DNA from 3 places in the Lelliottia sp. CFBP8978 genome. Region 1 is predicted to be linked to each of the others. Evidence: predicted binding sites of a transcription regulator. Region 1 holds the regulator's gene; each other region holds the start of a gene.
The links. Region 1 encodes Fur, which represses iron uptake genes when iron is present. Its sites were predicted from a motif close to ATAATAATGAGAACNACTATCAA; they were not measured.
Positions count from the first base shown of each region.

Region 2: the regulator Fur is predicted to act here: its motif matches at 2,649-2,671, upstream of exbB (tol-pal system-associated acyl-CoA thioesterase).
Region 3: the regulator Fur is predicted to act here: its motif matches at 1,910-1,932, upstream of efeU (iron uptake transporter permease EfeU).

Region 1 is NZ_CM188253.1:1,317,994-1,322,278, forward strand. Features, by position in the region: gene chiP (chitoporin ChiP) at 321-1,718, shown strand; gene chiQ (ChiQ/YbfN family lipoprotein) at 1,772-2,101, shown strand; gene fur (ferric iron uptake transcriptional regulator) at 2,223-2,669, opposite strand; gene fldA (flavodoxin FldA) at 2,963-3,493, opposite strand; gene ybfE (LexA regulated protein) at 3,651-3,938, opposite strand; gene ybfF (esterase) at 4,068-4,285, opposite strand, start outside.
Region 2 is NZ_CM188253.1:3,717,054-3,721,338, forward strand. Features, by position in the region: gene SOM82_RS17380 (cytoplasmic protein) at 1-276, shown strand, start outside; gene SOM82_RS17385 (SDR family oxidoreductase) at 439-1,335, shown strand; gene exbD (TonB system transport protein ExbD) at 1,424-1,849, opposite strand; gene exbB (tol-pal system-associated acyl-CoA thioesterase) at 1,856-2,587, opposite strand; gene metC (cystathionine beta-lyase) at 2,838-4,025, shown strand; gene yghB (DedA family general envelope maintenance protein YghB) at 4,167-4,285, shown strand, end outside.
Region 3 is NZ_CM188253.1:1,663,315-1,667,599, reverse strand. Features, by position in the region: gene efeO (iron uptake system protein EfeO) at 1-976, opposite strand, end outside; gene efeU (iron uptake transporter permease EfeU) at 1,021-1,854, opposite strand; gene SOM82_RS07690 (NupC/NupG family nucleoside CNT transporter) at 2,106-3,290, shown strand; gene SOM82_RS07685 (DUF3574 domain-containing protein) at 3,382-3,801, shown strand; gene putP (sodium/proline symporter PutP) at 3,859-4,285, opposite strand, start outside.

The DNA of each region.
Region 1 (4,285 bases):
TTTAAAATAAAGTTAAGATCGAAAATAAATAAGCGAAATGAAAGCGTGTAAGCGTTATCAATTTATATTAATTAATGAATTTAAACGGTTTTTCTCTCCTTAGTTCCGCTATCTGCAATATGTTACAAATCACTACCAATTATGTGCACTTCGTCATAATCCTGCATTTTGCCTGCTAAAAATCATTGATAATTCGCGTCGCGAAAAATAGTCTAAAGACGGTAGTTAATTCGAGGGTATTTCTGACTACCCCTGACCATTTAGGTCTTTTTAGCTTTTCGCCGTTTAAGGCGTTTTAATTCGTCAAAGAGGAACAATCTATGCGTACGTTCAGTGGCAAACGTAGTGCGCTGGCGCTGGCTGTTGCCGGTGTGACAGCCATGTCAGGCTTTATGGCTGCTCCGCAGGCTCAGGCGGCAGGATTTATTGATGATTCTACACTCACGGGCGGTATCTATTACTGGCAGCGTGAACGTGACCGTAAAGACGTCACTGAAGACAAATACAAAACCAACCTTTCTCACTCCACCTGGAACGCCAATCTGGATTTCCAGTCCGGCTATGCCGCCGATATGTTCGGTATTGATATTGCGGCCTTTACCGCCATTGAAATGGCCGAAAATGGCGATAGCGCGCACCCGAACGAAATTGCGTTCTCGTCCAGCAATAAAGCGTATAAAGAAGACTGGTCCGGCGATAAGAGCGGCATTAGCCTGTATAAAGCGGCGGCTAAATTTAAATACGGTCCGGTATGGGCGCGCGGCGGTTATATTCAGCCAACCGGTCAGACGTTATTAGCGCCGCACTGGAGTTTCATGCCGGGTACATACCAGGGGGCAGAAGCCGGAGCTAATTTCGACTACGGCGATGCAGGCGCGCTGAGCTTCTCCTATATGTGGACCAACGAATATAAAGCGCCGTGGCACATCGAGATGGACAAGTTCTATCAGAACGATAAAAAGACCAAAGTCGAATATCTGCACTCGCTCGGCGCGAAGTATGACTTCAAAAATGATCTGGTGCTGGAAGCCGCGTTCGGTCAGGCAGAAGGCTATGTCGATCAGTATTTTGCCAAGGCGAGCTACAAATTTGATATTGTCGGCGGCCCGCTGACCACCAGCTATCAGTTCTACGGCACGCGCGACAAAGTCAGCGATGGCGGCGTGAACGATCTGTATGACGGCACCGCCTGGCTGCAGGCCCTGACCTTTGGCTATAAAGTTGGCCAGGTTGATTTACGTCTCGAAGGAACCTACGTCAAGGCGGAAGGGCAGCAGGGCTACTTCCTGCAGCGTATGACCCCAACCTACGCCTCTTCAAACGGTCGTCTGGATATCTGGTGGGATAACCGCTCTGACTTCAACGCCGACGGTGAAAAAGCGCTCTTCTTTGGCGCGATGTATGACCTGAAGAACTGGAATCTGCCGGGCTGGGCGGTTGGGGCATCTTATGCCTACGCCTGGGACGCAAAACCAGCGGATATGGCCACGCCGGATGCTTACTACGACCCGAACTATCGTCTGAAAGAGTCCTCTTACAGCCTCGACGCAGTTTATACCCTGCAGGATGGCCGCGCGAAGGGCACGATGTTCAAACTGCACTTCACCCAGTACGACAACCACTCCGATATTCCAAGCTACGCGGGCGGTTACGGCAACATCTTCCAGGATGAGCGTGACGTGAAATTTATGGTCATCGCACCGTTCACTATCTTCTGATAATCACGCCGGCGAGGTGTTCCCCCCACCTCGCCGGAATGGAGACGGCTATGCTGAAAAAAATTATCTGTGTGGCGGCGCTGGCGTCGGCACTGGCTGGCTGCGCACAGCCCCAGGCACCTAAAGAAGATTCGCGTCTTAAAGAGGCCTACAGCGCCTGTATCAATACCGCAGAAGGCTCGCCAGAGAAGATCGAAGCCTGCCAGAGCGTACTGAATGTGCTGAAAAAAGAGAAAGCGCATGAGCAGTTTGCGACGCAGGAAAACGTTCGCGTGCTGGATTACCAGGCGTGTATTCAGGCGCGTAAAACGGGTAACGATCAGGAAGTGGCAAAGCGTTGCGACCGCATCTGGCAGGAGATCCGCAGCAACAACAGTCGGTAACACGTCGCGCCAGATCATTCGCGCTCTAAAGTGCCCGGAAGCTTCAGCTTACCGGGCTTTTTGTCTTATAACAGGCAAAAAAAAGCCAACCGTCAGGTTGGCTCAGAGTATGAAAATGCGATTATTTCGGTTCGTGCGCGTGCTCTTCTTCGCGGCAATCGCCTTCAGCACAGTGGCCGTAGAGATACAGGCTGTGGTTGGTCAGGCGGATGCCATGGCGCGTGGCAATTTCACGCTGGCGTGCTTCGATAGAGTCGTCGCTAAATTCAATCACCTTGCCGCAATCGAGGCAGATAAGGTGATCGTGGTGATGCTGTTGCGTCAGTTCAAAAACGGATTTTCCGCCTTCAAAATTATGACGGGTGACAATCCCGGCGTCGTCGAACTGGTTCAGGACGCGATAAACGGTCGCCAGTCCAATCTCTTCGCCCATGTCGATCAGACGTTTGTATAAATCTTCCGCACTGACATGATGATTGTCCGGACCTTGCAGTACTTCCAGAATTTTTAAACGAGGAAGCGTAACTTTCAGGCCAGCCTTCTTCAATGCGGTATTGTTGTCAGTCATGCGGAATCTGTCCTGTTGCTAAACGATTCACTTCAAATAAGAAGTGACAGAAAATGCACTTGGGATAATGCGTCTCATTATAGAACTGCCACGCCTAAATGAAAACTGCAAGTCTCAAGCAAAGTATGCTTATAAAAACGTGGTATCGCCAACAAACTTGTCTGATGGCATCCACTTTAACCCGGGGACATTGTACAGGTATGGAGATAAAAGTTAAAAATTTGTAGCAATTATTTTAATCGGTTTTATCTATCAATGAGGCGCAACAAATTATGTCGCGCCTCAACATTCAGTCAGGCGTTCAGAATGTCATCGAGGTGCAGTTCTTCACGGATCTGCTTAACCCATTTGTCCACTCGCTCGGCGGTCAGCTCCGGCTGACGGTCTTCATCAATTGCCAGACCGACAAAGTGGTCGTCGTCCGCCAGACCTTTGGACGCTTCGAAATGGTAGCCCGCCGTTGGCCAGTGACCGACGATAACAGCGCCGTGAGGCTCAATAATGTCGCGGATGGTGCCAAGTGCATCGCAGAAGTATTCTGCGTAATCTTCCTGGTCGCCGCAGCCGAACAGGGCAACAAGCTTGCCATTGAAGTCGACTTCTTCCAGCGTTGGGAAGAAATCATCCCAGTCGCACTGCGCTTCGCCGTAGTACCAGGTCGGAATGCCAAGCAGCAGAATATCGTAACCTTCGAGATCCTCTTTGCTGCTCTTAGCAATGTCATGCACGTCGGCAACGTCTTTACCAAGCTGTTTTTGAATGTTTTTTGCGATGTTTTCGGTATTACCGGTATCGCTGCCGAAGAAAATGCCGATGATTGCCATGAGTAAAATAACCTCTTGAAACTTAATGGTATGGTGGCACGAATTGTCCACGGATAAGGGCAATCATAGCAGAACAGAGAAGTCAGCGGAAACTGCTATCGGCCCGGACTGCACTCTGTGCTACATGAAAGTGATGAAAGGATGATATTTCAGGCGATCATTGGCTGTTGCGCCATGCCTGGAGCTGCGCCATCAGCATCTCTTCGATAAGCTCGCTGCGGCTGATCTCACGGGCATCGGCCAGCTCACTTAAGGCATCTGCAGCTTCCGCGTTGAGTTTTAGCTCGACGCGTTTAAGCCCACGACTTTTGTCGCGTTTAAGCTGATTGCGTTTATTGATACGCAACTGTTCATCACGCGATAGCGGATTGGTTTTAGGTCGTCCCGGTCGACGTTCAGTCGCGAACAGATCTAATGTCGTGCGGTCCGTTTGTTCTTTGGCCATGATTCAGAGACTTCGGGGGAAAACAAGCAGCCCTGCTATTGCCCGGGCGATGAGCGCGACATCATACATCACGGATACCAGCACGCCAACGACTGGAGGCCAGCTGGCAACCAGTCGCTGACTTTTTAATCAAATCGCGTTATCAGCGAGATAGCGACGAATCGCGCGCAGCACCGCTTCTGGTTTTTCGGCATGTACCCAGTGTCCGGCTCCGGCAATCACATGCGCACGCGCCTGCGGGAATTGCGCCAGCAGCGTATCGCGATAGGCGTCGGTGACGTACGGTGAATTGCCGCCGCGAATGAACAGAGTAGGGTGCGGCCAGGCCGTAACTGGGTCCCAGCCAA
Region 2 (4,285 bases), 2.1 Mb from region 1:
TGGCAAAACCGCCGTGAAATATATTCTCTGCAGGTTAAAGAAGAGATTTATGGCGCAATGATCAATGCCGTGATGGAATTAAAACCCGAGCTCAAAGATAAAATCATGGCGCGACTGGAGAGCAATTATCAACACCTGCTTTCGCGGGAGACTGCCACATTACGCCTGACGCGTAAACTGGCTGATGGCGGCTACCACACGTCCAATGTCACCAGCGTCGCCCTGGATGAAGATGCGCTCGCAGCAAAAACAGATACCTCCTCCAGCAAGCCCTGATCGCACCGAACACCCGCCGCAACACCCGCCAGCCAAAAGCTTTTCGACCGCCCTGAAGCGCACCCCAGGCAGGACGCCACGTCAGATTCCCCTGAATCGTTCCGACAACGCTGTGCAATATCCTATGCTTATCAACTTGGATCACACGCACGGAGACGACTTATGTCAAATGACCAGACGAAAATCCAGGACCCTACCACTCAGTACTTTACCGGCGACTACCCGAAGCAAAAACAGCCCGCACCCGGCGTGCAGTCGAAGATGACGCCAGTGCCTGATTGCGGCGAGAAGAGCTATAAAGGCAGTGGCAGGCTTCAGGATCGTAAGGCGCTGGTGACGGGCGGGGACTCCGGTATCGGACGCGCAGCCGCTATTGCCTACGCTCGTGAAGGCGCCGACGTGGCGATTAACTACCTGCCGGCAGAAGAGGAAGATGCCCTACAGGTCAAACAGCTGATTGAAGAAGCGGGCCGCAAAGCGGTGCTGATTCCGGGTGATTTGAGCGATGAAGCGTTTGCCCGCTCGCTGGTGCATACGGCACACAAAGCGCTGGGCGGATTAGATACGCTGGCGCTGGTCGCGGGGAAACAGGTCGCCGTCGAGAAGATTGCCGATCTGACCACCGAGCAGTTTAAACAGACTTACGCGGTGAACGTACTGGCGCTTTTCTGGATAACCCAGGAGGCAATCCCGCTCCTGCCGGCCGGTTCCAGCATCGTGACCACATCCTCAATTCAGGCTTACCAGCCAAGCCCGCATCTGCTGGATTATGCCTCTACCAAGGCGGCAATACTGAACTACAGCCGCGGACTGGCAAAACAGGTGGCCGAGAAAGGTATCCGCGTGAACGTAGTTGCCCCTGGCCCGATCTGGACGGCACTGCAAATTTCAGGCGGTCAGACTCAGGATAAGATTCCGCAATTTGGTCAGAAGACGCCGATGAAACGCGCGGGGCAGCCTGCAGAACTGGCGGGGGTATATGTCTATCTGGCCAGCCAGGAGTCGAGTTATGTGACGGCAGAAGTGCATGGTGTCTGCGGCGGGGAACATCTGGGATAAACGCCTCTGTGTGCTGAAGCCTTCACCCTGCCCTCTCCCGTGTGAGAGGGCGAAAACAAAAACGGCAACTTGCGTTGCCGTTTAACGTTTATTTGGCTGCGGTTTTTTCTTCGCCGACCAAACCAATCTTGAGATAACCCGCCTGATGCAGCGTGTCCATCACTCTCATCATGGTTTCGTAATCGACGGTTTTATCCGCGCGGAAGAACACCGTGGTGTCTTTCTTACCCTGAGTCAGCGCTTCCAGTGCCGGAATCACAGACTCATCGGTCACCGGGTCATTGCCCAGGAACATTGATTTATCCGCTTTAACAGACAGATAGATCGGTTTTTCCGGTCGCGGCTGCGGCTGGCTGGAAGACGCGGGCAGATTCACCTTCACGTCAACCGTCGCCAGCGGCGCGGCAACCATGAAGATAATCAGCAGAACTAACATGACGTCGATAAACGGCGTCACGTTGATTTCATGCATTTCGCCGTTATCGTCCAGATTTTCATTGAGACGCATTGCCATAACTTATCAACCTACACGCAATTTCGAAGCAGAATGGACCGGCTTAACGGAGCTGGCGCTGAGGTCGAGATCGCGGCTTTGCAGCAGCAGAACCTGCGCGGCAACATCACCCAGCGTGGCTTTGAAGCTGCCAATCATACGGGCGAAGATGTTATAGATAACAACCGCAGGAATCGCGGCAACCAGGCCGATAGCCGTTGCCAGCAGAGCTTCTGCGATACCCGGTGCCACTACAGCGAGGTTAGTGGTTTGCGTCTGGGCAATACCAATGAAGCTGTTCATGATGCCCCAAACGGTGCCAAACAGACCCACAAACGGAGAGATCGCACCGATGGTCGCCAGATAGCCATTTCCGCGGCCCATGTGGCGGCCAACAGCGGCAACGCGACGTTCCAGGCGGAAGCCGGTACGCTCTTTAATACCTTCGTTATCTTCACTGCCTGCGGAGAGTTCCAGCTCGTTCTGAGCTTCATTGACTAATTGGGTGGTGAGGCTTTTGGCATGAAATGCGGACGTGATGTCAGAAGCCTGATCCAGAGAGCGGGCTTCAGCCAGCTGCTGCTGTTCGCGCTTGAGGCGGCGCTTTTGGGAAATCAGCTCAACGCTCTTGCTGAAGAAAATAGCCCAGGTGATCACTGACGCCAGAATCAGGCCGATCATCACAATCTTAACCACGATGTCAGCATGTTGGTACATGCCCCAAACGGAGAGATCCGTCTGCATCAAATTATTACCCACTCTGTATCTCCAGGACGCAAATCACAAATTCTGAGCATAATAATATCAAAACCACATCGAATTGATAGTGGTTCTCATTAGTATTTACATAGTGCCGAAATTTACGCTCATTTTCCTTGCGCTTACGCATTAAAAATTTCTTATGCTTATTTTTCAGAAAATATTCTGCTTATTCGCTAAGCATCCGGATGCAGATTTCCGCAATCGTGGTAGTCTGGACGTCCAGACGTATAAAACAGGTTTAGCGAACATGACAGAGAAGCATCTTGATACCACGCTTGTCCAGGCCGGACGCAGTAAAAAGTACACTCAGGGTTCGGTAAATAGCGTTATCCAGCGCGCCTCTTCGCTGGTTTTTGATACGGTCGAGGCCAAAAAACACGCCACCCGTAACCGCGCAAAAGGCGAGCTGTTTTATGGCCGCCGCGGCACGCTGACCCATTTTTCATTACAGGAAGCCATGTGCGAACTGGAGGGCGGCGCGGGCTGCGCGTTGTTCCCGTGCGGCGCAGCGGCGGTGGCAAATACCATTCTGGCCTTTGTCGAACAGGGCGATCATATCCTGATGACCAATACGGCCTACGAACCCAGCCAGGATTTCTGTACCAAAATCCTCACTAAACTTGGCGTCACCACCGGCTGGTTCGATCCGCTGATTGGCGAGGGCATCGCTGAACTTATTCAGCCGAATACGCGCATTGTGTTCCTGGAATCACCGGGTTCGATCACCATGGAAGTGCATGACGTTCCGGCGATTGTGCGTGCTGTACGTCGCGCCGCCCCCGATGCCATCATTATGATCGATAACACCTGGGCTGCGGGTGTGCTGTTTAAAGCGCTCGATTTCGATATTGATATCTCCATTCAGGCCGCAACGAAATATCTTATTGGTCACTCCGACGGGATGATTGGCACGGCGGTTTCCAATGCCCGCTGCTGGGACCAACTGCGCGAAAATGCCTATCTGATGGGACAAATGGTCGATGCCGATACGGCGTATATGACCAGCCGTGGGCTGCGTACGCTGGGCGTGCGTCTGCGTCAACATCACGAAAGCAGCCTGCAAATCGCCGAGTGGCTGGCGCAGCATCCCCAGGTTGCTCGTGTCAATCATCCCGCGCTGCCGGGCAGTAAAGGGCATGAGTTCTGGAAACGTGACTTTACGGGCAGCTGCGGTTTGTTCTCATTTGTGCTTAAAAAAAGGCTGAACAATGACGAACTGGCGAGCTACCTGGATAACTTCTCACTCTTCAGCATGGCTTACTCCTGGGGCGGCTTCGAATCGCTGATTCTGCCTAATCAACCGGAGCAGATCGCCAGCCTGCGCCCGGGCGGGGAAGTGGATTTCACCGGCACGCTGATTCGTCTTCACATTGGTTTAGAAAATGTTGACGATCTGATGGCGGATTTATCGGCAGGATTTGAACGTATCGTGTAGAGTGCGAACAGAAATGTACTCCTGGACCGTTTTGTAGACGCTTACAGTACAAATGTCTGCATTTGTTGGGTCCACGATCAACCCCCGCGGGCGAAATCAGGAGTACAATAGCCGCATATAAGTTGTTCCACAGGAAAGTCCATGGCTGTCATTCAAGATATTATCGCTGCGCTCTGGCAACACGATTTTGCAGCGCTGATGGATCCACACGTCGTTGGTGTCGTTTATTTCGTCATGTTCGCCACATTATTTCTCGAAAA
Region 3 (4,285 bases), 350 kb from region 1:
TCTTGAAGTTGGCATCCACTTTGGCCAGCAGTTCGCTGTTATCTTTCTGCAGCTGCGGGCGCAGCAGATCGACAATTTTCTGCGCGCCTTCCACGTTTGCCTGGAAGTCCCACAGATCGGTATGGCTATAACGATCTTCTTCACCGCTGATTTTGCTGGCCGCCACTTCTTCAATCAGGCCTGCCGCGCCACCCACCACTTTTGACGGCGGGAAAGCCAGCTCGCTGATGCGTTTTTGCAGCTCCAGCACATCGCTGTTCAGTTGCTCGGCGTACTTCTCCATCCCTTGAGTGGCGTTGTCGCCAAACAGCGCTTTTTCCAGACGATGGAAACCGGTGAATTTCGGATCGGCGGCTTTCTGTTCATAGTCATCTTCACGGGCATCAATGCTTCCGTCGAGATCGGAGAACAGCTCGGCAATCGGCTCGATACGCTCGTAGTGCTGACGCGTCGGCGCATACAGAGATTTCGCTTTCTCGATATCGCCCGCGTTCACCGCGTCGGTAAACGCTTTGGTACCGGCAACCAGATCGGCGGTCTCTTTGGTCACGTAGGCTTTATAGGCGGTAATCGCCTCGCCAAGACTGAGCAACGCTTCACCTTTCGCCGCATCCGCGGTGGCTTCGCCTTTGACGATCAGCTTGCCTTTCGGATTGGTCAGCAGGCCGCAGGTCATGTCGTATTCGCCCGGCTGCAGGTTAGCGGTCATTTTCTGAGTAAAACCGGGCGCGATGTTCTCGCGCTCTTCAACCACCATCACGCCTTTGAGGATCTCCCACTCCAGCGCCTTCTGGCTGTGGTTCTGAATGATAAACTGCGTTTTGCCGCTGTTAACCGTGATCGTCATCGGTTCACACTGTTTATCGTTCACGGTGACTTTCACCTGAGGAATATCAGCCGCCTGGGCGGAAAAGGCATACGCAAACAGCGCTGCCACACCGGCCTGTAACGCACTACGACGAAATTGAATTGCCATGACCCTTCCCTTTCTAAAAGTATGTTGAAACAACACTCAGCGCATCAGGGCGCAGTACGCGACGGCTGAACGCCCGGGCGTGATGGCATAAAGAACAGCACCAGCGCCGGAATGAGATAGATGAAATACATCGCCACTTCGCTGACGCTCGGCGCTTCCTGATAGCCAAAAATACCTTCCAGCAGGGTTCCGGTCAGAGAGTGGGTAGAGAGGACGTTACTAAGATCGAATGCGACGTCCTGGAGATGGTTCCACAGGCCCGCCTCATGGAAAGCGCGAATCGCGCCTGCCGCCAGCCCTGCAGCCACCAGCAGAATGAACAGGCTGGTCCACTTGAAGAAAGCGCCGAGATTCAGACGGATGCCGCCCCAGTAAAGCATAAAGCCCAGCACCACGGCGGTGGCGAGACCCAGCACCGCCCCGAGCGGCGGCCAGATCCCCACATCCTGCTGAAATGCCGCCAGCAGGAAAAAGACCGACTCCAGCCCTTCGCGGGCCACCGCGAAAAAGACCATCCCAATCAGCGCCCAGCCGTGATGGTTGCCCTTTTGCAGCGCGGTATCCACGGCCTGCTCAAGCTGAACTTTGACGTTGCGTGAAACCTTGCGCATCCAGAACACCATCCAGGTGAGGATCACCACCGCAATAACCGCGACAATTCCTTCGAACAGCTCTTGTTCTTTTTGCGGGAACTCACCGGTGGTTTCATTGATCAGAATGCCAAGACCCAGGCACAGCGCGGCGGCGAGGAAAACGCCGATCCACATCACGCCTATCCAGCGCCCGCGTTGCGTTCGCTTCAGATAACTGGCGATCAGGCTGACAATTAAGGCCGCTTCAAGCCCTTCACGTAACATAATGAGAAATGGAACAAACATGCCGACACCTTAAATGTTAATCGCGGTCAACTGATGCAAAGAAAGGTAAATAACTGTGATAGTGATTATCATTACGACAAGAAGAAAAACAAGCGAAATGTGACGGGTTTTGATGACCAGTTGTAAATTGCTCGCCTGTTAATAGTTACGATGGTTATCGTTATGTCTATAACTTATAACGTAAATGCCCATTTACGGTTAACACGGCCTATGGCTAAATAAGCGCTTCGTTTACCTGCTGAAATTTTAATATGTATAACTTCGTTCATTTCCTGCTGGCGCTGGTCATTATTCTTGCGCTCGCCTGGCTGGTGAGTTTCGACCGCCGGAAAATTCGTATTCGCTACGTTTTACAGCTTATTGTCATTGAAATTGCGCTGGCGTTCTTTTTTCTGCACGCCGAAAGCGGTCTCTTCGTCATTAAATATGTCTCCGGTTTCTTCGAGTCTCTGCTGAAATTCGCCGCTGAAGGCACAAATTTTGTCTTTGGCGGAATGGCTGAAAAAGGGCTGGCGTTCATTTTCCTTGGCGTACTCTGTCCGATTATTTTTATTTCCGCGCTGATCGGCATTCTCCAGCACTGGCGAATTCTGCCGATTTTTATTCGCGTCATCGGGACATTGCTGTCAAAACTGAATGGCATGGGCAAGCTGGAATCGTTTAACGCCGTAAGTTCTTTAATTCTCGGTCAGTCAGAGAACTTTATTGCTTACAAAGGGGTGCTCGGCGATCTCTCTTCACGTCGCCTGTTCACCATGGCCGCCACGGCGATGTCCACGGTATCGTTGTCGATTGTTGGTGCCTATATGACGATGCTTGATGCCAAATATGTGGTCGCCGCGCTGATCCTTAATATGTTCAGCACCTTTATTATTTTGTCGGTCATCAACCCGGCGCGCCCGGAAGCAGAACCCGATATCAAACTGGAAAAGCTGCACGAATCGCAAAGCTTCTTTGAAATGCTCGGCGAGTATATTCTGGCCGGTTTCAAAGTCGCGATGATTATTCTGGCCATGCTGATTGGCTTTATTGCCATTATCAGCGCCGTTAACGCATTATTCTCCAGCGTATTTGGCATGAGCTTCCAGCAGATTCTGGGCTATGTGTTTTATCCGCTGGCGTGGCTGGTTGGCATTCCGCTGAGCGATGCCTTAAATGCGGGCAGCATTATGGCCACCAAGCTGGTCGCCAATGAATTTGTGGCGATGATTGAGCTGCAAAAAATTGCCGGACAAATGACCCCGCGTGGGCTGGGCATTCTCTCCATCTTCCTGGTCTCGTTTGCTAACTTTGCCTCTATCGGCATCGTTGCTGGCGCCATTAAGGGCCTGAACGAACAGCAAGGGAATGTGGTCTCTCGCTTCGGTCTGCGTCTGGTGTACGGCGCGACGCTGGTGAGCTTGCTGTCGGCAAGTTTTGCGGGGCTGGTGCTTTAATCCCGTTTGTCGAACAGGTGATTTGTAGGCCGGGTCAGCGTTAGCGCCACCCGGCTTTTTCTTGCAACAATAACAATGAGGATAGCGAACAATGACCATCAAAACAGGGCTTATGGTTGCCGCACTTTTCATGCTGGCAGGCTGCAACGCCCCCTCGCATACGGCTTCTGACGCCACCTGCAAAGTGGATAACCAGATGCAGCAAACCACGCTCTATTTCGGTCTGAATCGTCCGGCTGGTGCGGCCATTACCGGTCAGGAGTGGCAGCAGTTTGTCGATCAGGACGTCACGCCGCGTTTTCGCGATGGCTTAACGGTATTTGATGCGCGCGGACAGTGGCTGGGCAATGACGGGAAAGTGGCGCGTGAGCCAAGCAAAGCGTTGATGCTGATCCACGGGAAAGATGCCCAGAGCGAGAGCAATATCGAAGCGTTACGCGGGATCTATAAATCACGTTTTGCGCAGGAGTCGGTGATGCGCGTTGATCAGCCGGTGTGCGTGCAGTTCTGACAGAAAAAAAGCCGGGCGGCGACGTCGCCTTACCCGGCTTTGAAAACCGATTAACGCTTAGTCAGGCTGCAGCTTTGATGGCGGTGCCGTATGGTAATGCGCATCTGCTTCGGCAAAACGCTGCGTCATTGAGGCAGACGGCGCTTTGCCCAGCAGGCTAAAGACCACGATCCCGATGCTGGCGAAGATAAAGCCCGGAATGATTTCGTACAGATCCAGCCACGCGAAATGTTTCCAGACGATGACCGTCACCGCACCAATCAACATCCCCGCCAGTGCGCCGTTACGCGTCATGCGCGACCAGAGTACCGAGAACAGCACAACCGGGCCAAACGCCGCACCAAAACCGGCCCAGGCGTAACTGACCAGGCCCAGCACGCGGTTCTCCGGGTTCGCCGCCAGCGCAATGGCGATCAGCGCCACCAGCAGCACCATAAAACGCCCCACCCAGACCAGCTCTTTCTGGCTCGCGCCTTTACGCAGA